DNA from 3 places in the Streptomyces peucetius genome. Region 2 is predicted to be linked to each of the others. Evidence: riboswitches for the same ligand, from Rfam matches in the RefSeq annotation. Region 2 holds a riboswitch; each other region holds the start of a gene.
The links. A riboswitch is a leader RNA that binds a small molecule or an ion and turns the genes downstream of it on or off. The one in region 2 is predicted to bind thiamine pyrophosphate.
Positions count from the first base shown of each region.

Region 1: linked by a shared signal. The riboswitch ahead of thiO (glycine oxidase ThiO) and the one ahead of thiC (phosphomethylpyrimidine synthase ThiC) in region 2 are both predicted to bind thiamine pyrophosphate.
Region 3: linked by a shared signal. The riboswitch ahead of OGH68_RS26665 (thiamine ABC transporter substrate binding subunit) and the one ahead of thiC (phosphomethylpyrimidine synthase ThiC) in region 2 are both predicted to bind thiamine pyrophosphate.

Region 1 is NZ_CP107567.1:2,010,923-2,018,509, reverse strand. It holds gene OGH68_RS09245 (deoxyribonuclease IV) at 1-584, opposite strand, end outside; gene pknB (Stk1 family PASTA domain-containing Ser/Thr kinase) at 590-2,539, opposite strand; gene OGH68_RS09235 (thiazole synthase) at 2,792-3,586, opposite strand; gene thiS (sulfur carrier protein ThiS) at 3,593-3,799, opposite strand; gene thiO (glycine oxidase ThiO) at 3,796-5,019, opposite strand; TPP riboswitch at 5,017-5,129, opposite strand; gene OGH68_RS09220 (NAD(P)/FAD-dependent oxidoreductase) at 5,354-6,529, shown strand; gene OGH68_RS09215 (Rv2175c family DNA-binding protein) at 6,657-7,022, shown strand; gene thiE (thiamine phosphate synthase) at 7,109-7,587, shown strand, end outside.
Region 2 is NZ_CP107567.1:3,997,423-4,005,009, forward strand. It holds gene OGH68_RS18380 (metallophosphoesterase) at 1-698, shown strand, start outside; gene OGH68_RS18385 (hypothetical protein) at 846-1,676, shown strand; gene OGH68_RS18390 (DUF2637 domain-containing protein) at 1,924-2,742, opposite strand; gene thiC (phosphomethylpyrimidine synthase ThiC) at 3,253-5,046, opposite strand; TPP riboswitch at 5,039-5,171, opposite strand; gene OGH68_RS18400 (YibE/F family protein) at 5,243-6,571, shown strand; gene OGH68_RS18405 (SsgA family sporulation/cell division regulator) at 6,594-7,028, opposite strand; gene OGH68_RS18410 (IclR family transcriptional regulator) at 7,161-7,587, opposite strand, start outside.
Region 3 is NZ_CP107567.1:5,794,262-5,801,848, reverse strand. It holds gene OGH68_RS26675 (ABC transporter ATP-binding protein) at 1-244, opposite strand, end outside; gene OGH68_RS26670 (ABC transporter permease) at 244-1,860, opposite strand; gene OGH68_RS26665 (thiamine ABC transporter substrate binding subunit) at 1,899-2,996, opposite strand; TPP riboswitch at 2,992-3,113, opposite strand; gene rlmN (23S rRNA (adenine(2503)-C(2))-methyltransferase RlmN) at 3,176-4,282, opposite strand; gene OGH68_RS26655 (hypothetical protein) at 4,375-4,593, opposite strand; gene OGH68_RS26650 (hypothetical protein) at 4,830-5,330, opposite strand; gene OGH68_RS26645 (hypothetical protein) at 5,376-5,930, opposite strand; gene OGH68_RS26640 (phosphatidate cytidylyltransferase) at 6,111-7,265, opposite strand; gene frr (ribosome recycling factor) at 7,265-7,587, opposite strand, start outside.

The DNA of each region.
Region 1 (7,587 bases), 2.0 Mb from region 2:
GGAGCCGCCAGATCGTGCCCGGCCGCGAAGATGTGGCAGGTGTCCAGGCAGACGCCCAGCCTGGGATGCGCGTCGAGCGCCTCGAAGTACGGTCCGAAGTCCCAGGTCCGGGAGCAGAGCGAGGAGCCCTGCCCGGCCGTGGACTCCAGGAGCAGAAACGGGTCGTCGTCGTGCGTCAGCTCGTCCAGCAGCGGCAGCAGCCGCTCCCGCACCTGCGCCAGCGCCACCTCGCGGGGGCGGCCGCCCGTCGCGGAACCGGTGTGCACCACCACGCCCAGCGCGCCGATCTCCCGGGCCCTGCGCAGCGAGTGCCGAAGCGAGAGGACGGACTGCTCGGCCGTGGCCTCCGTGTGAGAGCCGAAGTTGATCAGATACGGGGCGTGCACCCAGGCCGAGATGGACTCGGCGGCACACTCGGCCCGGAACTTCTCGTCCTGGGCCGGGTTGCCCCTGGGCGTGGCCCAGCCTCGCGGATTGGCGACGAAGACCTGCACGGTCTCCGCCCCCAGCTCCCGTGCGTAGCCGAGTCCGGTCGTGGCGAGGCCGCCGGCCACGGGCACGTGGCCGCCGACAGGGTTGCGCATCAGAACTAGAGCCCCTTGATCTTGATGGTGATGGTGCTGCCCTCGGGCGCACGGCCGCCGCCCTCGACGGACTGGCTCTCGACCTCGTCGCCGAGGAACGGGAAGTTCTTCTCGGCCTTCACCACGAAGCCGGCCTCCTCCAGCTCGGCCGTGGCGTCGTCCACCTTGTCGCCGACCACATCCGGGACCTCGATCATCCGCGGGCCCTTGGAGACCGTGAGCGTGACCGTGTCACCGCCCGCCAGCCGGGTGCCCTCGGCCGCCGACTGACGGGCGACCGAACCGGCTTCCTCGGCCGAATGGATCCGCTCGTCCGCGACCTCGACCTTCAGGCCCGCCTCCTCGAGCTCGGCGGTCGCCTCGTCGACGGTGTCGCCCGTGACATCAGGGACGGAGATCGGCGCGCCCTTGCTGACCACGATCGACACCGCCGTGTCGGGGCTGCGGCTGCTGCCCGCCGCCGGGTCGGTGGCGATCACCGAGCCCTGCGCGACGCTCTCGTCGAACTCCCTGGTCACCACGCCCGGCGCGAGCCCGGCCGCGCGGAGTTCGCGCTCGGCCTGTGCCAAGGGCTTGTTCTCCACGTCCGGGACCTTCACGATCTTCGGGCCGCGGGAGACGACGATCGTCACGGAGCCGTTGTCCCGTATCCGTTCGTTCGTACCCGGATCGCTCTTGATGACGGTGCCGCGAGCGACGGTCTCGCTGAAGTCGTGCCGGACGGACTTCACCTCGAGCCCGGCCTTGTCGAGGGCCTGACGGGCTTCCGTCTCGCTCTTGCCGATCAGGGCCGGCACGCGGGTGAACTGGCCCGAGTTGATGTACCAGACGCCCGTGCCGACACCGAGCACCGCGATCACCGCGATCAGCAGCGTGAGCAGACCGCGGCCGGACATCGGTACGCCGCGGCCCGCCGAGCGCACCGGTTCCGGCTCCGGACGCTCCGGAGGCGGCAGGACCAGCCGGGCCGTGTGGTGCACACCGGGCTCCTCGCCGGGGAGGGCCCGCGGGATGACGTCCGTGCGGTCCTCGTCGGAGGGCGCGCCCGCGGCCGGGGCGTCCCCGTCGTCCTCCGGCCGGGCCTGTGGCGGCTGTGCGTCCAGCTGCTCGGCGCCGAGCGCCGCCCGCGCCTCGCGCGTCCGGGCGAGCAGCTCCACCGCGTCGTGCGGGCGTACCTCCGGGTTGCGGGCGGTCGCGCTCGCCACCAGCTCGTCCAGTTCGACGGCGAGCCCGGGGAAGAGCGCGGACGGCGCCGGCACGTCGGCGTTCAGATGCTGGAAGAGCACCTGGGCCGGGGTGTCGCCCCCGTGCGGCTTCGCGCCGGTCAGCATCTCGTAGAGGACCACTCCGCACGCGTACACATCGGCGCGGGTGTCGGCGGTGCCGTACTCGATCTGCTCCGGCGCGAGGTACGAAACGGTGCCGAGGACCGTGCCGGAGGTGTTGGTCACGGAGCCGACCGCCCGTACGAGACCGAAGTCGGCGACCTTGACCCGGCCGTCGTCCCCTATCAGCACGTTCTCCGGCTTCATGTCCCGGTGCACGAAACCGGCCCGGTGCGCGGCGCCCAGCGCCGCCAGCACGGGCTCCAGGATGTCGAGCGCGGCCCGCGGCTGCAGCGCGCCGCGCTCGCGCAGCACGTCACGCAGGGTGCAGCCCTCGACGTACTCCATCGCCAGATAGACGTACGCACCCTGCGCGCCCTGGTCGAACACGCCCACGACATTGGGGTGCGCCAGCCGCGCCACGGACTTCGCCTCGCGGATGAAACGCTCCACGAACGTGGCGTCCGTGGCGAGATCCGGATGCATCACCTTGAGGGCGAGCTCCCGGTCGAGACGGGTGTCGACGGCCCGGTAGACCGTGGCCATGCCGCCGACGGCGATGCGCTCATCGACTCGGTAGCGGCCGTCGAGCACCTGCCCGACGAGGGGGTCCTGGAGGGTCGTATCCACGCGCCGATTCTACGAGCAGGGGCGAACAGGTCCGACGGGCTTGCGAGCGCGGACCGGTACTGCAGCCGACCTGTGACGCGCGGGGCCGGTTGTTCTAGGGCCTGGCGGCCGTGGGAGGTAGCCCCGGCCTCGCCGGCGTTTGAGGCGCGGGGGTCCGCGGGCAGAGCCCCCGGTTACGGGAAGGGGCGGGGAGGGGGCAAGCCCCGGGCAGCGGCCCCGCCCCGCCCGCGCGCCCCCGCCCCGTCAGGGCCGTCAGAACGCCGGCCGCTCCGGATCCAGCGTCGCGCGCCCCTCGACCGGAGACGACGCCTCGGCGAAGTGCCGCCGGGGGATGCGGCCCGCCCGGTACGCCAGCCGCCCCGCCTCCACTGCGTGCCGCATCGCCTCCGCCATCAGGACCGGCTCCTGCGCCCGCGTCACCGCCGACGCCAGCATCACCGCCGCGCAGCCCAGCTCCATCGCCAGCGCCGCGTCCGACGCCGTGCCGGCGCCCGCGTCCAGGATCACCGGCACGCCCGCCTGCTCGGTGATCAGCTGGAAGTTGTGGGGGTTGCGGATGCCGAGCCCGGAGCCGATGGGGGAGCCGAGCGGCATGATCGCGGCGCAACCCACGTCCTCCAGCTTCCTCGCGAGCACCGGGTCGTCGTTCGTGTACGGAAGGACCGTGAAGCCGTCGTCGACCAGCGTCTCGGCCGCGTCCAGCAGCTCCACCGCGTCGGGCAGCAGGGTCCGCTCGTCCGCGACGACCTCGAGCTTGATCCAGTCGGTTCCCAGCGCCTCCCGTGCCAGGCGCGCGGTGAGGACGGCCTCACCGGCGGTGAAGCAGCCCGCGGTGTTGGGCAGGACCCGGATCCCGAGCCGGTTCAGCACGGAGAGCACCGACCCCTGGACGGTCGGGTCGAGGCGGCGCATCGCGACGGTGGTGAGTTCCGTGCCGCTCGCGACCAGGGAGCGTTCGAGGACGTCGAGGCTGGGCGCCCCGCCCGTACCCATGATCAGCCGGGAGTCGAACGTCGTCCCGCCGATGGTGAAACGGTCGTCTGCCATGGCTGGTCAGCCTCCCTGCACTGCGGTGAGAATCTCGACGCGGTCACCGTCGCCGAGACGGGTGCCGGGCCACTGGCTGCGCGGGACGACCGCCTCGTTGACGGCCGCAGCCACACCCGAGGGCGCCGCGGTGAGCTCCGCGACGACGATGTCCAGCGTGGTTCCTGGGGCGAGATCGCGTGCCTCGCCGTTGACGGAGACGGAGACGGTCATGCGGACTGCTCCTGAAGAACTGTGTCCCGGCGGACAGCGGCCTCCCGCGAGGCCGGACGCTCGCCCGGGCGCCCGCCCGTGAAGCGACGCGGCGAGAAGGGCCGTGCCACCTCCGGCAGTTCGCCGCTCACCAGCGCGCCCGCCAGCACGTCGCCGGTGACGGGGGTGAGCAGGACGCCGTTGCGGTAGTGCCCGGTGGCCAGCAGAAGCCCCGGCAGGTCGGTGAAGCCCAGCAGCGGCGCGTTGTCGGGCGAGCCCGGCCGCAGCCCGGCGCGGGTCTCCACGAGAGGCAGCTCGGTGATGCCCGGTACCAGCTCGTGCGCGTCGCGCAGCAGCTCGTACACCCCGCCCGCGGTGACCGTCGTGTCCCAGCCGAGTTCCTCGCTGGTCGCGCCGACGACGAGCTCGCCGTCCTCGCGCGGCACGAGGTACACATGGCTGCCGCGCACCACGGCGCGCACCGTGCGCGAGAGGAACGGCGCGTACGGACGCGGCACGGTCAGCCGCAGGACCTGGCCCTTCACCGGCCGTACGGGAGGAAGCACGTCCGCCGGTACGCCGTTCAGCCGTCCGCTCAGGCTGCCGCCCGCCAGGACCACCTGCCCGGCGCGAAGCTCGCCGCCGTCGGCGAGGACCGCCCCCACCGCCCGGTCGCTCTCGACGACCAGCCGCTCCGCCCAGGTGCGGCGGAGCTCGACCCCGGCCCGTTCGCAGGCCGTGACCAGCGCCGCCGCCAGCCGTCGCGGGTCGACCTGGTGGTCGCCGTCCACCCGCAGCCCGCCGCGTACGCCGGGCGCGAGCATCGGCTCGAGGCGGCGGCACTCGCGGCCGGAGAGCCATGCGGACTCGAGCCCCGAGCGGATCTGCAGGGCGTGCAGTTCGCGCAGATGCGCGCGGTCGTCGGCGTCGAGGGCGACGGCGAGCGTGCCGCAGGAGCGGTGGCCCACCTGCTGCCCGCTCGCCTCCTCCAGTTCGGCGACGAAGGCCGGGTAGCGGCGGGCAGACTCGAGGTTGAGGCCGAGCAGCGTCTGCTCGCCGTAGTGGAGTTCGGTGACGGCGGCCAGCATGCCGGCCGCGACCTGCGCGGCGCCGCCGCCCGGCTGCGGGTCGGCGACGGCGACCCGCAGGCCCTGCTGCGCTGCTCGCCAGGCCGTGACCAGGCCGATGATTCCGCCGCCCACGACAAGGACGTCGGGGGAACACGGTGTACGAGACGACATGGGCGTCCAGCCCCTCCCTTCGCCGGCATGACCCGGATCAGGTTCGTACGGTCGGAGGCCGGCCAGCCTCCCTCTCAGCCCGGTGCGTCCGGGCTCCCGCGAGTGCCTTACGGTGGCCACCCTAACCTCCCGCCCCGACGCTCTGTAAGGGAGCCGCAGCGCGGCGAAGAGCCTCGACGGACTCGCCGGCCGAAGGCTCCGCGGGAGGGCGGCGGGACGAGCGTGGTGGCGGAGCCGCCTTCCTGACCCGTCGTCAGGTACGTAAGGTGTGCGGGTGGACGAACGGCAGCAACAGACAGCGGCGCGGCGTCGCGTGGTGATCGTCGGTGCGGGCATGGCCGGTGTGCAGACGGCGGTCGCCCTCCGCGAGCGGGGATTCACCGGCCCGGTCGCCGTGATCGGCGCAGAGCCGCACCAGCCGTACGACCGGCCCCCGCTGTCCAAGGCCGTCCTGCTCGGCACGGCGGAGGGCTCGGCCTTCGACATCGACTTCGAGGTCCTCGACGTCGAACTGCGCCTCGGCGTCGAGGTGACCGGAGTGCGGACGGACGCCCACGAGGTGGACACCGCGGCCGGTCCCGTCCCGTACGACGTGCTGGTGCTGGCCACCGGCGCGGAGCCGGTCACCCTCCCGGGCGCGGTCGGCGTCCCTGGTGTCCATCTGCTGCGCACCCTGGACGACGCGGCGCGGCTGCGGCCCCTGCTCGCCGAGAAGCACGACGTCGTCGTGGTGGGCGCCGGGTGGATCGGCGCGGAGTTCGCGACGGCCGCCCGGCAGGCCGGCTGTGCGGTGACCGTCGTCGAGGCCGCCGACCGTCCGCTCGCCGGCACCATGCCCGCCGAGGTCGCGGCCCCGATGGCCGCCTGGTACGCGCAGTACGGGGCCGAGCTGGTCACCGGTGCCCGGGTCGCCGCGGTCGAGCCCGGCGCCGTCGTCCTGGCCGACGGCCGCCGGATCGCGGCCGGTGCCGTCGTCGTGGGCATCGGCGCCCGGCCCGCCACGGGTCTGCTCGCCGGCTCCGGTATCGAGCTGGGCCCCGACGGCGCGGTCGTCGCGGACCGGTATCTGCGCGCCCGTGCCCCCGATGTGTACGCCGTGGGGGACTGTGCCTCGTATCCGTCCGGCCGCTACGCGGAGCGGCTGCTCGTCCACCACTGGGACAACGCGCTCCAGGGGCCGCGCACGGTCGCCGCGAACATCACCGGCGGCGGCGCGGACCTCGAGCCGTACGACCCGGTGCCGTACTTCTGGTCCGAGCAGTTCGGCCGTTACGTCCAGTACGCCGGCCACCACGGCGCCGCCGACACTCTGCTGTGGCGCGGCGACCCGACGGAAGAGACCTGGTCGGTGCTGTGGCTGCGCGGTGGCGCCCTGGTGGCCCTGCTGGCCGTGGGCAGGCCGCGTGACCTGGCGCAGGGACGCAAGCTGATCGAGTCCGGGGCGGCGCTGGACCGGGAGCGGGCCGCCGACCCCTCGGTCCCTCTGAAGGCGGCGGCCCTGTCGACCTGAAGGCGGCGGCCTTGCCCCTCGAACGCGGCGGCCTTGTCACCCTGAAGGCCGCTCCTTGGCCCCTGAAGGCGGCGGCACGGCAGGTCCCGGCTACCGACTGTCGGTCCTGGATGGCAGGCTTGTTCCCGTGACCGAGATTGACGCAAAGATCGATGCTCTCGTCCCCGCCTGGCTTCACCTGCCGGACATCGCGGAAATGCTCGATGTGGAGGTGACGCGTGTGCGGCAGCTGGTCAAGGAAGGCCAGCTGATCGCCGTGCGCCGCGGTGAGAACCGGACGCTCCAGGTGCCCGCCGCCTTCATCGACGGCGACAAGGTGGTCAAGGGCCTCTCGGGGACCCTGACCCTCCTGAGGGACGACGGCTTCACCGACGAAGAGATGCTGGAATGGCTCTTCACCCCTGACCCGAGCCTGCCGGGCACGCCCGCGCAGGCGCTCAGCGAGAATCGCGGTACGGAGGTGAAGCGCCGGGCACAGGCGCTCGCCGTCTGACACATCGGAAAACATCATCGCGGCCGGATGCACGGGCCGGGCCGCCCGGCCCGTGCATCCGGCCGCCCGACGGGGGGATTCACCTCATGGCCACGGCTCGCGCGCTGCTGTCCGACGCCCGGCTCTATCTGTGCACGGACGCCCGCAAGCGGCAGGGTGACCTTCCCGAGTTCCTCGACGCCGTGCTGACGTCCGGGGTCGACATCGTGCAACTGCGCGAAAAGGGCATGGAAGCCGGTGAGGAGCTGGAACACCTCCAGGTCTTCGCCGACGCCTGCCGCAGGCACGGCAAGCTGCTCGCGGTGAACGACCGCGCCGACGTGGCGCACGCCATCGGCGCCGGCGTGCTGCACCTGGGGCAGGGCGACCTGCCGGTGCCCGCCGCGCGGGCGATCCTCGGCGACGGCGTGCTGATCGGCCGTTCGACGCACTCCGAGTCCGAGGCGGCGGCCGCCTCGGTCGAGCCGGGCGTGGACTACTACTGCACCGGTCCCTGCTGGCCCACCCCCACCAAGCCCGGCCGCCACGCTCCCGGCCTCGGTCTGGTGCGGTACGCGGCAGGCCT
Region 2 (7,587 bases):
GGTTCCTCGGCGACTTCACCGACCGGGGCCCCGACGGCATCGGTGTGATCGACCTCGTCATGCGGCTCTCGGCCGAGGCCGCCGCCGCGGGCGGTTACTGCAAGGCGCTCATGGGCAATCACGAGCTGCTGCTGCTCGGCGCCAAACGCTTCGGTGACACGCCCGTCAACTCCGGTGCCGGCACCGCCACCTTCCAGGCGGCCTGGCTTCTCAACGGCGGCCAGAAAGCGGACATGGACCGGCTGCAGGAGGTCCATCTGCAGTGGATGGCCCGGCTCGACGCGATCGTCGAGGAGGACGACCACCTCCTGCTGCACTCCGACACGACCGCCTATCTCGACTACGGATCCACCATCGCGGACGTCAACGACACCGTGCACGCGATCCTCACGCGCAACGACGCGGACGAGTGCTGGGACCTGTTCCGCAAGTTCACCAAGCGCTTCGCCTTCCGCGACGACGGCGGCCCGCAGGCGGTGCGCGAGCTGCTCGGTGCCTACGGCGGCCGGCGCATCGTGCACGGCCACAGCCCCATTCCGTATCTGCTGGGCGAAGTGGGCACCGAGGACGGCGAGGACGGCGAACGCCCCGTCGTCGAGGGTCCGCACGTGTACGCGGACGGGCTCGCGATCGCCATGGACGGCGGCGTGACCATGGCCGGAAAGCTGCTTGTCCAGCACCTCCCGCTGCCGAACTGAACCCACTTGCGGCAGGCGATTTACGGAAACCCCCTGTCACCCTGTGCCGTAACCGCTCTACCATCGGCGTATCCGTAGCAGACTCTCCTCCGCTTCCGCTCAACTGCCCGGCACACACGGGCCGTCCGGCGGGCGGAGCATCGGGGGATGCACATGAACAGCGCTCCGCACCTGCTGAACGAGGACCGCGCCGAGTACCAGCGAGTCCTCGACGAAGCACTGCGCAACGCCCATGAACGGCCCGACCTCGCCACCGTGGGACTACGTCTCAACGCCGAGCAGCTGCGCACCATGGCACTGAACGCGACGGCACTCATAACCGCCTCGGCCGCCGCCGAGTACGAGCACTATGTGAAAGTGCGCCGGGAAACGCGGGCCCCCACGACCGCCGCCTCGGTGCGCGGCTCCGTGCGCGCTTCCGCGGTCGGCGACAGCTCGGAGGGCGGCGGCGCCGGCTTCGCCGCCGTCATCGCCGTACTCGCCCCTGTCCTCGCCGGGACAGCCGCCGCGATCTTCCTTCTCGTCGGCTACATCCTCAAAATGCTCAGCCCCACCCCGTCTTTTGCCGACGCCCTGCTGACGGCCGGGTGGTTCTTCGGCGCGCTCACGGCGGCCGCCATCCTGGTCGCAGCGGTGGGGCTGCTGCTGACGGCTCTGCGCAACGGCGCCGCCCAAGTGGCCGAAGAAGCGCCCACCGGAGAGCTGCCGGACGAGGTGTCACGGGCGAAGGACGCCTGGCGCCACGCATTGCTGGAGCGCGGGATTCTGCCCTTCCTGCGAGCAGCACTGGCCGACCCCAGCGCCGACCCGGCGTCCACGGGGCCACCGCGACCGGTGAGCCGCATGCCGAAGGTCGGGTACAGCGGACCGGAGTTCTCCAGTCCTGCGGACGGGGCGGCCTCAGGGCAGCGCCCGACCTTCACCAGCCCGGACTTCACGAGTCCGGACTTCGGCGGCCCCGAGCGCCAGCCGGACTGAACACCGGCCGGTGGCCACGATCAGGTGGCTGCCTCATGCCTGAGGCGTCGATGTGGGCATGGGCCGGGTGATCCGTGTGATGCGGCGTGGGAACGGCTGAGCCGACCGTTGTCCTCCTGCCCAGAACGACAGCGTCCCCCGGAGATTGTTCGGGGGACGCTGGGACGACAGAAGATCAGCCCGTTGACTGTCGTGCGGTGGTACTGCCGTGACCCGGCCGGGCGTGCGCAGGTTGCTCAGCGGCTCGTCAGCCGGGCGTGGAGGGCAGGAATGGTGTGGATGGAACGCGGACACGGTGGCGCGCGGAGGGACGGCGGGGCGGCCGGGCCAGCGTGACGAGCCGGACGAGTTGCTGAAAGCAGACAAGAGCTGCAAGGGCAGGGAGCGCGGCAGCAGCGACGTCGGTGAACGACCCGGCTGACTCGATCACGCACAACCAGGTCGTGATGGCCGAGAAGAAGAGTACGACCACCCAGGATTGCACCGTCCGGCGATGATGGAGCGATGCGCGCAGGATGGAGAGAGACGCAACCAGCCAGGGTCCGTAGACCAGAACCGGCCACCAGCTCATCAGGCCCTGGGACGTTCGTGACGCGGCAATGTGCCGTAGCGGGTCCAGGGCGACCATGCCTCCGAAGATGCTCACTCCGGAAACGATGACGGCGGCCACCACGGCAATGGAGACGCTGACTGTCTGCAGCAGAGAGAACCTCGGCTTCTGCGACGGTACCCGTCGGCGATGCCCCGGCACGGGGCGTACACGGGGAAGTTCGGCGGTGATGCTGTTCCGGTCTGCGAGTGAGCTGCCGTCTCCCGAGTCCAGGCCGCTGCCATAGCCGGAGAAAGCCGTGGGCTTCTCCTCTCCGGCAGAGGGCTGCAGCAATTGCTGCAGTTCCGCTGTCGGGTCCCACGTCCCGTCAAGGATCTCCAGGCCGAGAGGAGCCATCGGCTCATGGGGGCTCAGAAAGGTCTTCGGGGAAGCGGCATACGGGTCCTCCCACCTGCCATAGCCGCCCATTTCCGGGTGGGAAACCGCTGAACCGAACGAGCCGTACTCGTCATACATGAAGGCTTCGCCCCGTCCGTCCATCGCCTCGTACAGTCGGCGACGCGTGCACTGTGTTCGACAGTCGGTGGTAATCGGCCTGAATACGGCCGATCAACACCAGAAAGTCGTTCAGCAGGGAAGAAGCGTGCGCCGGGTCGATTCGATCCTCTTCTTGGTGGAGCGTCGCGTTACTCTCTGCCACGCCCTCCGCAGAGCGGGGATCCAACGCCCACGCGCCCGTTGGGACCGCCTCCGTGCCGGCCGTACGTCGGGCCCCGATCTCGGGGGAAAGCTGTGCTCTCGTCATATTCCTAACAACGAGCGTTCCACTAGCCCTGATGCCTGACATTCGAGTGAAACCGCTACGCCATTAGGTGGGGGCCGGTCATTACAACCATTCTTGCGAAGATACGCCGATAGACCGGCTGCCCCCGCGAACCTGCCCATCGGAATACGCACAGCGCTCTTGGCGAAAGGCGGTGTCCCATGACCGATCGAACCACGGGGCACCGCCGTAAGACGTCACCGTCAGTCCGCAAGCGGCAAGTACACCCGGTTGCCGCCCGCCGCGAACTCCCTGGACTTCTCCAGCATCCCCGCCTCGACGTCCTCGGCCGAGGCCGAGGGAGTCGGGTCCGCGGCGAACTGCTCCGTGATGCTTCTGCTGATCTTCATCGAGCAGAACTTCGGACCGCACATCGAGCAGAAGTGCGCGGTCTTCGCCGGCTCGGCGGGCAGCGTCTCGTCGTGGAACTCCCGTGCCGTGTCCGGGTCGAGAGCCAGGTTGAACTGGTCCTCCCACCGGAACTCGAAGCGGGCGTCGGACAGCGCGTCGTCCCACTCCTGCGCCCCCGGGTGCCCCTTGGCGAGGTCCGCCGCGTGCGCGGCGATCTTGTAGGTGATGACGCCGGTCTTCACGTCGTCGCGGTTCGGCAGGCCCAGGTGCTCCTTGGGCGTCACATAGCAGAGCATGGCCGTGCCCCACCAGGCGATCATCGCCGCCCCGATGCCGGAGGTGATGTGGTCGTACGCCGGAGCGACATCGGTGGTGAGCGGGCCGAGCGTGTAGAACGGCGCCTCCTCGCAGATCTCCTGCTGGAGGTCGATGTTCTCCTTGATCTTGTGCATCGGGACGTGTCCCGGCCCCTCGATCATGGTCTGCACGCCCAAGCGCTTGGCGACGGAGTTGAGCTCGCCGAGCGTCCTGAGCTCCGCGAACTGCGCCTCGTCGTTGGCGTCCGCGATGGACCCGGGCCGCAGGCCGTCGCCGAGGGAGTACGTCACGTCGTACGCGGCGAGGATCTCGCAGAGCTCCTCGAAGTTCTCGTACAGGAACGACTCCTTGTGGTGCGCCAGGCACCACGCCGCCATGATCGAGCCGCCGCGCGAGACGATGCCGGTCTTGCGGCGCGCCGTCAGCGGTACGTAGCGCAGCAGCACGCCCGCGTGGACCGTCATGTAGTCCACGCCCTGCTCGGCCTGCTCGATGACCGTGTCCTTGTAGACGTCCCAGGTCAGCTCCTCGGCCTTGCCGTCGACCTTCTCCAGCGCCTGGTACAGCGGCACGGTGCCGATCGGCACGGGGGAGTTGCGCAGCACCCACTCGCGGGTGGTGTGGATGTTGCGCCCGGTGGACAGGTCCATGACCGTGTCGGCTCCCCAGCGGGTCGCCCAGGTCATCTTCTCGACCTCCTCCTCGATGGAGGAGGTGACGGCGGAGTTGCCGATGTTGGCGTTGACCTTCACGAGGAACCGCTTGCCGATGATCATCGGCTCGATCTCGGGGTGGTTCACGTTCGCCGGGAGAACGGCCCGCCCGGCCGCGATCTCCTCGCGCACCACCTCGGGGGCGACGTTCTCCCGGATGGCGACGTACTCCATCTCCGGGGTGATCTCACCCCGGCGCGCGTAGGCCAGCTGAGTCACGGCCCGGCCGTCGCGCCCGCGGCGGGGCTGACGCGGGCGGCCGGGGAAGACCGCGTCCAGGTTGCGGAGCCCGCCGCGCGGCGACGTGTGCTTGATCCCGTCGTCCTCGGGCCGGACGGCCCGGCCCGCGTACTCCTCGGTGTCGCCGCGGCTGATGATCCAGTTCTCCCGGAGCGGGGGCAGACCGCGGCGTACGTCCGTCTCGATGTTCGGGTCGGTGTACGGGCCGGAGGTGTCGTACAGCGTCACGTCCCGGCCGTTGGTGAGGTGCACCTTGCGCACCGGCACACGGAGGTCGGGGCGCGAGCCCTCGACGTATCCCTTGTGCCAGCCGATGGACTTCCCGGCCTCGTCGTTCTGGTTCGAGGCAGGCGTGCGTGCGTCCGATACGGTCATGAGACCTACTCCCTACGCCGGCATTACCCGGTAACAGGTTCGGCGGTCGGCGCAGCTGTCCCGTACGGATGTACGGAGGTCAGCGCCCTCTCAGCCCGGTGCTCCGAGCTCCCGCGTGTGCAAAGGTGCCACCACGCTAGCGTCATGTCTGGCGCGCTGAACAGAGGGCCCCTCCTGCTCTTGCGATGATCGGTCCGTGACTTCATCGCAGCAGCCCCCAGAACCGCACGGCCAGGCCCACAGTCATGCGCACGCTCATGGGCCCGCCGCGCCGGTCTCCCAGCACCTTCGCCGAGTCATCGCGGCCGTGCTCATCCCCTTCGCGACGGCCGTCCTCGTCGGGCTCGCCGTCCTGTGGCCCGGCGGGGCACCCGGGCACGAGCGCACCGGAGTCGGCTTCGACCGGCAGACGGAGCAGGGCAAGGTGGTGTCGCTCGAGAGAATCGACTGCAAGGACGTCAACGCCGCCCAGGTCCCGCCGACCGGTGATACCTCCACACCCCAGGGGCGCGAGGCGGTCAACTCGCAGCAGGGCCTCTGCGCCAGGGCGACCGTCGAGGTGACCACGGGCAAGGACAAGGGCCGTACCTTCGTCGAGATCGTCCAGCCGGACGCACCGCGGCAGTTGAAGGAGGGGCAGGGCGTCGTCGTCGCCTACGCCCCCGACGCCCCCCGCGACCTCCAGTACTCGGTGACGGACATCGACCGCGGCCTCCCGATGGCGCTGCTGGCGGCGATCTTCGCCGTCGTGGTGGTGCTGGTGGGCCGGATGCGCGGTGTGATGGCCCTGATCTCTCTCGTGGTCTCGTTCGCCCTGCTGACGCTGTTCATCCTGCCCGCGATCCTGCAGGGGTCCAATCCGCTGGTCGTGGCGGTGGTCGGGGCGAGTGCCATCATGCTGATCGCGCTCTATCTGTGTCATGGGGTGACCGCGCGGACGTCCGTCGCGGTGCTCGGGACCCTGATCTCCCTGCTGCTGATCGGGCTTCTCGGTTCGCTGTTCATCGGCTGGGCCAGCCTGAGCGGCAACACCGACGACAACACCGGTCTGATCCACGGTCTGTATCCGGAGATCGACATGAGCGGTCTGCTGCTCGCCGGCGTGATCATCGGCTCGCTCGGCGTGCTCGACGACGTGACGGTGACGCAGACTTCGGCGGTCTGGGAACTGCACCAGGCCGATCCGGAGATGGGCCCCCGTGCCCTCTACCGCTCCGCCATCCGCATCGGCCGCGACCACATTGCGTCCGTCGTCAACACCCTCGTACTCGCCTACGCCGGCGCCGCGTTGCCCCTGCTGCTCCTCTTCTCCATCGCCCAGTCCAGCGTGGGTACCGTCGCCAACAGCGAGCTGGTGGCGGAGGAGATCGTACGGACCCTGGTGGGCTCGATCGGGCTGGTCGCCTCGGTGCCGGTGACGACTGCGCTCGCCACCCTGGTGGTCTCCGCCGACCGCTCCGGCCCGGCGGCGGGGACGGACGGTTCACCGGCCCGCACGGGCAGGGGGCGGCGGCGCAAGCGGTGACGCCGGGGGAGTCGGGGACGTGTCAGCCGGCGTTCTCCTCGGCGAGGATCCGCCCGAGCGCCTCCTCCAGGTTCACGTCGAAGTCACCCAGCGTGAGCTCCTGCCCCATGGGAAGCAGTTTGTCGGTGCGGTCGAGGAAGGCGACGAGCGGTGCCGCGCCTGCTCGGAAGAGTGCCGAATCCTGCCCGACACGGAGCCTGATGTGGACGTCCGAGAGGCTCTCCGGCCCGACGGGCGCGATGTGCACATCACCGTCCCCGCTCGGCCAGTTGATCCCGTCGAGCAGCAGCTCCCGGCCGAATGCCCAGGTCACAGGAGCATCACCGGGCAGATGGAAGGTCATCCGCACCGCGTACGGATCGCCCGTCTCATAACCCAGTTCGACCGGAATCCGGAAGGAGAGCTCCTCGGAGACGAGGAAGCTCATCAGAACCTCGGCCTGGACCGACTCGCGCATCACATACCCCGCAGCAGATGAAGCATTGAATGAACCCGTACTGGAAAAGCAGAAGAAAACGGCAAGGATCGATCCCTGGGCCCTCTCGCGTCATCGTGGTCGAAGGACTAGCAGATCACAAGGAGTGATATTTCAGATACTGATAGAGAAGGCAAGTGACCCCAACAGCCCACCGATTCCTGTGCGCAACTGCTCAACCGCGGGAAGCAGTCTGGCCTTTTGGTGGACGGGCAGCGAAATGGCCATTGTCGCGGCGCCGGAACAGCCAGTGATCGGAATAGCCGCGCAGACTGTGCCAATTGCATATTCCTGTCGTTCCACGACCGGGTGCGCGCGCGGACGGGCGGCGAGCCGCTCGAGCAGGGTGCGCCGGTCGGGCACGGTGTACGGCGTCACGGGTTGCACGGGATGGCGGCTCAGATGCTCCCGGCGTGCCGACTCGTCGAGCTGACCCAGCAGGCACTGGCCGAGCGCGTGCGCGTGCCCGGTCTCACGGAAGTCCGCCCACTCCGTCACCGCCGGCGCGTACGGCGTGTCGGAGACCGCGACGATCTCGATC
Region 3 (7,587 bases), 1.8 Mb from region 2:
GGAACATGAGCCCCACCCCGCGCCGGTGCACCGGCACACCCGCCTGGTCGGCGCCGTCGAGCAGCACCCGCCCCGCGTCGATGTCCTGGAGCCCGGCGACCGCCCGCAGCAGCGTCGACTTGCCGCTGCCGCTCGGCCCGAGCAGACACACGATCTCGTGCTCGGCGACCTGGAGGTCCACCGTGTCGAGCGCGGTCCGCGCCCCGAACCGTACGCTCACGCCCTGAAGTTCCAGCAGCGTCATCACAGCTCCTCGGACGTGGATTCGGTGCGGAGGCGTTCGAGCAGGAGCAGAGCCGCCGCGCACACCACCATCAGGATCGTGCTCAGTGCCATCGCCTGCCCGTAGTTGAGCTCGCCGGGCCGGCCCAGCAGGCGGGCGACGGCGACGGGCAGGGTCGGATTGTCCGGCCGGGCGATGAAGACCGTCGCGCCGAACTCGCCCAGGGAGACGGCGAAGGCGAACCCGGCGGCGACCAGCAGGGCCCTGCGCACCAGCGGCAGGTCCACCTCGCGCCAGGCACGCAGTGGTGACGCGCCCAGCACGGCGGCGGCCTCCCGCAGCCGTTCGTCCACGGCGCGCAGCACCGGCAGCATCGTGCGGACGACGAAGGGCACACCGACGAGTGCCTGCGCGAGGGGCACCAGGATCCATGAGGCCCGCAGGTCGAGCGGCGGTTCGTCGAGGGTGATGAGGAAGCCGAAGCCCACGGTCACGGCGGAGACCCCGAGCGGCAGCATCAGCAGCGCGTCGAAGCCGCGGACCAGCCGCCCGGCCCTGCGGGTGAGCGCCGCCGCGGCGAGCCCGCCGACCGCGACCGCGACGGCCGTGGCGGCCACGGCGTACCGGAGCGAGTTCCACACGGCGTCGATCGGCGGCACGAGGAAGGCGCCGCCGGCCGGGTCCACGGTGGCCAGCTCCCGGTAGTAGTCGAGCCCGTATCCTGCCGGGGTGTCGAAGGAACGCTCGACCAGCACCGCGAGCGGCGCCAGCAGGAGGACGAGCACGGTGGCCAGGACGCCGCCGAGCAGCGCCCACTGGGCCGCGCCGCGCGGCCGCCGGGCGGTGCGCGCCGGGTCGACGAGCCGCAGTGCGCTCTCTCGCCGGCGCAGGGTCCAGGAGTGCACAGCGAGGACCGCACCGACCGCCGTGAACTGCACCATCGTCAGCACGGCCGCCGTCGTCAGGTCCAGGAAGTCGGCGGTCTGCCGGTAGATCTCCACTTCCAGGGTGGAGAAGGAGGGGCCGCCGAGGATCTGCACGACACCGAACGACGTGAAGGTGAAGAGGAAGACCATCAGGGCGGCGGCGGCCAGCGACGGCACCAGGGCGGGCAGCGTCACCCGCCGCCAGGCGGCGAAGCGCCCCGCGCCCAGGACCCGGGCGGCCTCCTCCTGGCGGGGGTCGAGCTGGGACCAGAGGCTGCCGACGGTACGGACGACCACGGCGTAGTTGAAGAAGACGTGCGCGAGGAGGATGGCCCACACGGTGGTGTCCAGCCGGATGCCCCACAGTTCGTCGAGGAGCCCGCCGCGCCCCAGCAGCGCCAGGAACGCCGTGCCGACGACGACGGTCGGCAGCACGAACGGCACGGTGACCACCGCCCGCAGCAGTCGCTTGGCCGGGAAGTCGAGGCGTGCGAAGGCGTACGCGCCGGGGAGGGCGATCAGCAGCGTCAGCGCCGTGGAGGCGAGCGCCTGCCAGGTGGTGAACCACAGCACCGACAGGATGTCCGGCCGGCCGAGCACCTCGCCGAACCGGCCGAACTGCCAGGCCCCGTCCGCGTGGAGACCGCGCGCGACGATCGCGGAGACGGGGTAGGCGAAAAAGACGGCGAAGAACGCGACAGGGCCGGCCATCAGGCCCAGCCGTGCCGCGTTCCCGCGCAGGGAGCCGGCTACTTCACGACGAGCGAGGACCACGACCGGACCCACTGCTCACGGTTCTTCGCGATGGTGGCCGCGTCGACGGTCTCGGGCTTCTCGATCACCGCGCCGTGCTCGGTGAACAGCTCCGGCAGCTCCGCGTCCTTGACGACCGGGTTGACGAACATGTTCAGCGGCATGTCCTCCTGGAACTTCCTGCTGATCAGGAAGTCCAGCAGCGCCTTGCCGCCCTCCTCGTTCTTCGCTCCCGTCAGCAGGCCCGCGAACTCGATCTGGCGGAAGCAGGTGCCGGTGGCCACACCGGTCGGCGCCTCGGCCGGCTGCGGGTCCGAGTAGAGGACCTCGACGGGCGGGCTGGAGGCGTACGAGACGACGAGCGGACGGTCGGCGCCCGCCTTCTTGCCACCGGCGGACCCGGAGAACTCCTCGTTGTACGCCTGCTCCCAGCCGTCGACGACCTTGACGCCGTTGTCCTTGAGCTTCTTCCAGTAGCCCTGCCAGCCCGACTCGCCGTACTCGCCGACGCTGCCGAGAAGGAAGCCGAGGCCGGGTGAGGAGGTGGCGGCGTTCTCGACGACGAGCATGTTCTTGTACTCGGGCTTCGCCAGGTCGGCGAAGGTCTGCGGCGGCGCGAGCTTCTTGTCGGCGAAGAACTTCTTGTCGTAGTTGACGCAGATGTCGCCGGTGTCGACGGGCGTCACACGGTGCTTGTCCGCGTCGAGCTGCACCTCTTCCGCGACCCGGTCGAGGCCCTTGGCCTCGTAGGGCGTGAAGAGGTCGTTGTCGAGAGCGCGGGAGAGCAGGGTGTTGTCGACACCGAAGAAGACGTCGCCCTGCGGGGAGCCCTTGGTGAGGATCTCCTTGTTGAGCGCGGTGCCCGCGTCGCCGCTCTTGAGCACCTTGACCGTGTAGCCGGTCTGCCGGGTGAACTCCTTCAGCACCGCCTCCGACGCCGCGAAGGACTCGTGGCTGACGAGCGTGACGGTCTTCGGCTTGCTCCCGTCGCCGGACCCGGACTCGGTGGACTCCCCGCCGCACGCGGCGAGCGTCGATATGCCGACGGCGCCGACCAGTGCCGTACCGACGGCACGCCGAAGCTGGCTGTTCATGATGATGCTGACTCCCTACGCCGGTATGACCCGGATCAGGTCCGAGGGTCTGCGGCCCGTGACCGTGAAGGCCTTGCCGCACTCTCAGCGCTGTGGTGCGCTCCCCTGTCGGAATGTTTTGTTGTTCGTTTGTGCGAATGCACAGGGCACAGTATCAGCCATGGCCGACGGCCCTACGGTCACCGCTCCTGCGCCGCCAGCTGCCCGCAGGCCCCGTCGATCTCCTGACCGCGGGTGTCCCGGACGGTGACCGGCACGCCGTGCGCGGCGATGGCCTCCACGAACGCCTTCTCGTCCTCGGGACGGGAGGCCGTCCACTTGGAGCCGGGCGTCGGGTTCAGCGGGATCAGGTTCACATGGACCCGCTTGCCCTTGAGGAGGCGGCCGAGGAGATCGCCGCGCCACGCCTGGTCGTTGATGTCGCGGATCAGCGCGTACTCGATGGAGATCCGGCGGCCGGACTTCTCCGCGTACTCCCAGGCGGCGTCGAGGACCTCACGGACCTTCCAGCGCGTGTTGACCGGGACCAGGGTGTCGCGCAGCTCGTCGTCCGGGGCGTGCAGCGACACCGCGAGGCGGCATTTGAAGCCCTCGTCGGCGAACCGCAGCATCGCCGGCACCAGGCCGACGGTCGAGACCGTGATGCCGCGCTGCGAGAGGCCGAGGCCGTCCGGCTCGGGGTCGGTGAGGCGGCGGACGGCTCCGACGACCCGCTTGTAGTTGGCGAGCGGTTCGCCCATGCCCATGAAGACGATGTTGGACAGCCGGGCCGGCCCTCCGGGGACCTCACCGTCCCGCAGGGCCCGCATGCCGTCGACGATCTGGTGCACGATCTCGGCGGTCGACAGGTTCCGGTCGAGACCGGCCTGGCCGGTGGCGCAGAAGGGGCAGTTCATCCCGCAGCCGGCCTGCGAGGAGATACACATGGTGACCCGGTCCGGGTAGCGCATGAGCACGGACTCGACGAGCGTGCCGTCGTGCAGGCGCCAGAGCGTCTTGCGGGTGGTGTCGTTGTCGCAGGAGATGTGCCGTACGACGGACATCAGATCGGGCAGCAGCTCACCGGCGAGCTTCTCGCGGGCCGCGGCGGGGATGTCGGTCCACTGCGCGGGGTCGTGCGCGTACCGCGCGAAGTAGTGCTGGGACAGCTGCTTGGCACGGAACGGCTTCTCGCCGATCGCGGCGACGGCTTCCTTGCGCTCGGTGGGTGTGAGGTCGGCGAGGTGCCGCGGGGGCTTCTTGGCTCCGCGGGGCGCGACGAAAGTGAGTTCTCCGGGCTTGGGCATGGTTTCTCCAGTGTCGCAGATCGATTCGTGCGACCTGCGACCTGCGACCTGCGACCGTCGGCCCGGAGGGTGGTCGTCGACGGTCGTGACGATCACGGTGCCCACTTGTACTTGCCGCCGCCGACCCATCTCACGACCGCCGGGTCGTCGACGTCCACATGTTCCAGTCCCGCGTGGTGCGCCAGCCGGATCACGTCCAGCATGTCGTGGGCCACGCCTGCGGTCTCGCCTCGGATCTGGACGAGGCGGAACGGCGGATCGCCGGGGCTCACGGGCAAGACGACGATGGCAGGGCCTGTGAAGTCGCTCATGACACCAGCCTGCGACACCGGCACCGCACGCGCAGCCGTGTGGATCCTCGGTCACTTCAGGAGCTGAAGGTCACGGGTGCGTCGGTGTCGTCGGACGCGGCGAACGAGTGCGCCCGCCGCAGCGGCACGCACCGGCCCCGGCCACGCCGACGCGGCCGGGGCGGCCGGGGCGGCCGGGGCGGCCGGGAGCCCGGCTCGCCCCGGAGGTCACTGGTGCAGGCCGAAGCTGCGGCTCCTCAGCTCGACAGCAGACGGTTGAAGAACGAGCGGTACTTCCGCAGGGCCCGGCGCAGGTCCTCCGTGTCGGCCTCCTCGCCCTGGCTCCACTGCCCCTCCAGGTCCTTCTTGTGCTGGGAGAAGGTGGAGGCCAAGGCCTGCATGACATCGGCCACCAGGCCGTCGGCCTCATGGACGGCCTCACGCGGGTCGTCGACGAACCGGTTCTGGATTTCCTGCCAGCGGGTGCGGAATCCTGTCTCGTCCTCCGCGGTCAACAGCTGCGGCATGTCCTCCTGTGCGGACGTGCCCTGGGTGTCCGCCGCGGGTTCCGGCTCCCGTGGGACGGTCGAAGCGGCCGGCGGCACCGCCTCGGCCTCTGACGTCGCGCCGGCGGCCTCACCGGGATAGCCCTGGGACTGTGCCTCGGGCCGGTCGCCCAGGTCCCTTTCCTGGGGTGCGGCGAGGTCGTCCGTGGACAGGCCGCTCTCGGCCGGCCCCGGGGTGTGTTCGCGTTCCATCTCTCCTCCGTCCTGATGGTCGAAGAGTTCCGATGTCCGAGGCGCTCATGCGCGGGCCTGGCTGGGCCCGCCGTCGGAGAGCAGTTCGTCGAACAGCGCGCGATAGTGCACCATCGCGGCACGCAGTTGTTCGGTGTTCGCCCTGTGCTGCCGGCTGCGTTCATTGACGTCGTGGGCAGCGCGGTAGTGCTCCACGGTCCTGCCGTGCTCGACGGACAGGTCCTGCACCTTCTGCTCGAGGTTGTCGGTGGGATAGCCGCGTTCCCGCATGAGCGAGGTCACCAGGAGGTCCGCCTCCTGCACCGCCTGCTCGGGATGATCCACGAATTCGCCCTGGACCTTCTGCCAGTCCTGGGCGTAGCGGTCATGGACGGCAGGAGCCAGCGGCCTGATGTCCAGGGCGTCGTGCCGCTTCTCCCGGGCGCTCAGTTCGCGGTCGGCAGCGCCCCGGCCGCCCGCGTCCTCGACGGTCCGCTCGTACTCGGGGCCGAAGCGCTGCTGCAGACGGCGCCGGCGCATGGTGTACAAGCCGAACGCCGCCAACGCGGCCACCACTGCGACAACCGGGATGATGATCGCGAGAAGGGTTCCTGTAGACATCCGCTCACCTCCTGGAAATACGCCATTACCATCCTAAAGAGAAAATTCCCTCAGAAAAGAGGTGTAAGCAGGCAATTCCCCTTGCGGCGGGGCCGATTTCGGGGCTGCGAGACTGAGCAGAGAAAGAAGAAAGGGCCCGCCGTCCTGTGGACGACGAGCCCTCGCGGACGAATCCGCCGCTCAGCCCGACCCGACGAAGAGCACCAGCAGCAGCCACACCACGGGAGCCGTCGGGAGCAGCGAGTCCAGCCGGTCCATGATGCCGCCGTGCCCGGGGAGCAGGGTGCCCATGTCCTTGATGCCGAGGTCCCGCTTGATCATCGACTCGCCCAGGTCTCCGAGCGTCGCACTGACCGCGACGGCGAGGCCGAGCAGCAGGCCCTGCCACCACGTGCCGCCGTCGACCAGGAACTGCATGCACAGCGCGCCCGCGGCCATCGCGAACGACACCGCGCCGAGCAGCCCTTCGCGGGTCTTGCCGGGGCTGATGCGCGGCGCGAGCTTGGTCCTGCCGAAGCGCCAGCCCACCGCGTAGGCCCCGGTGTCGCTGACCACCGTCAGCAGCAGGAAGGTGATCACTCGCTCCGGGCCGTCGTCCGCCGTCAGCATCAGGGCGACGAAGGTGGCCAGGAAGGGGACGTAGAACGCCGCGAAGATGCCGGCCGTGACGTCCTTCAGATAGCCCTCGGGCGGTTCGGTCATCCGCCAGACCAGAACCGCGAGGGCGGTGAGTGCCATCGCGACCCAGGCGCCCTCCGCGCCGCGGACGTAACCGGCGACGACCATCGCCGCGCCGCCGACCGCGAGCGGCACCAGGGGCGCCTTGATCTGCTTGCGCTCCTCGAGCCGGGAGGTCAGCTCCCACAGACCGACGACGACGGCGACCGCGATCACACCGACGAAAACGGCCTTCACGAAGAAGAGCGAGGCGACGATCACCGCGCCGAGCCCGACGCCGACCCCTATCGCCGCACGCAGGTCCCGTCCGGCTCGCTTCTTCTGCGAAGGCTCGCGCCGCGGAGGCGGCTGCGGGGTGGGCTCGCCCGGTGGCGGCGGGGTGGGCATGGGCTCCTGCGGCGTTTCGTCACGGAACAGGGGGCCGCCCAGCCGAGCGGCCCCCCGGTCACGGTCCTCGCGGTCTTCACCGCGGCGGCCCGCGGCGTCTCTGCCTGCGTCGGGGAAGTCCGGCACGATGGGCATGGGCTGCGTCTCTGATGTATACCGTGCGTCATGCCCATCGTGGGCGGGACCCGCCGGGAGGGGCCCCTGGTCGGGCGGCGGCCACGCTCCGGCGTATCCGGCGCCGTGCGAGGCCCCCCAGGAAGAGTCGTTCATCAGACCTCGAGCAGCTCGGCTTCCTTGTGCTTGAGCAGCTCGTCCACCTGCGCCACGTACTTCGCGGTGGTGTCGTCGAGCTCCTTCTCCGCGCGGCGGCCCTCGTCCTCGCCGACCTCGCCGTCCTTGATCAGCTTGTCGATGGTCTCCTTGGCCTTGCGGCGCACGGAGCGGATCGAGATCTTGGCGTCCTCGGCCTTGGTCTTCGCGACCTTGATGTACTCCTTGCGGCGGTCCTGGGTCAGCTCCGGGAACACCACGCGGATGATGTTGCCGTCGTTGCTCGGGTTGACGCCGAGGTCGGAGTCGCGGATCGCCTGCT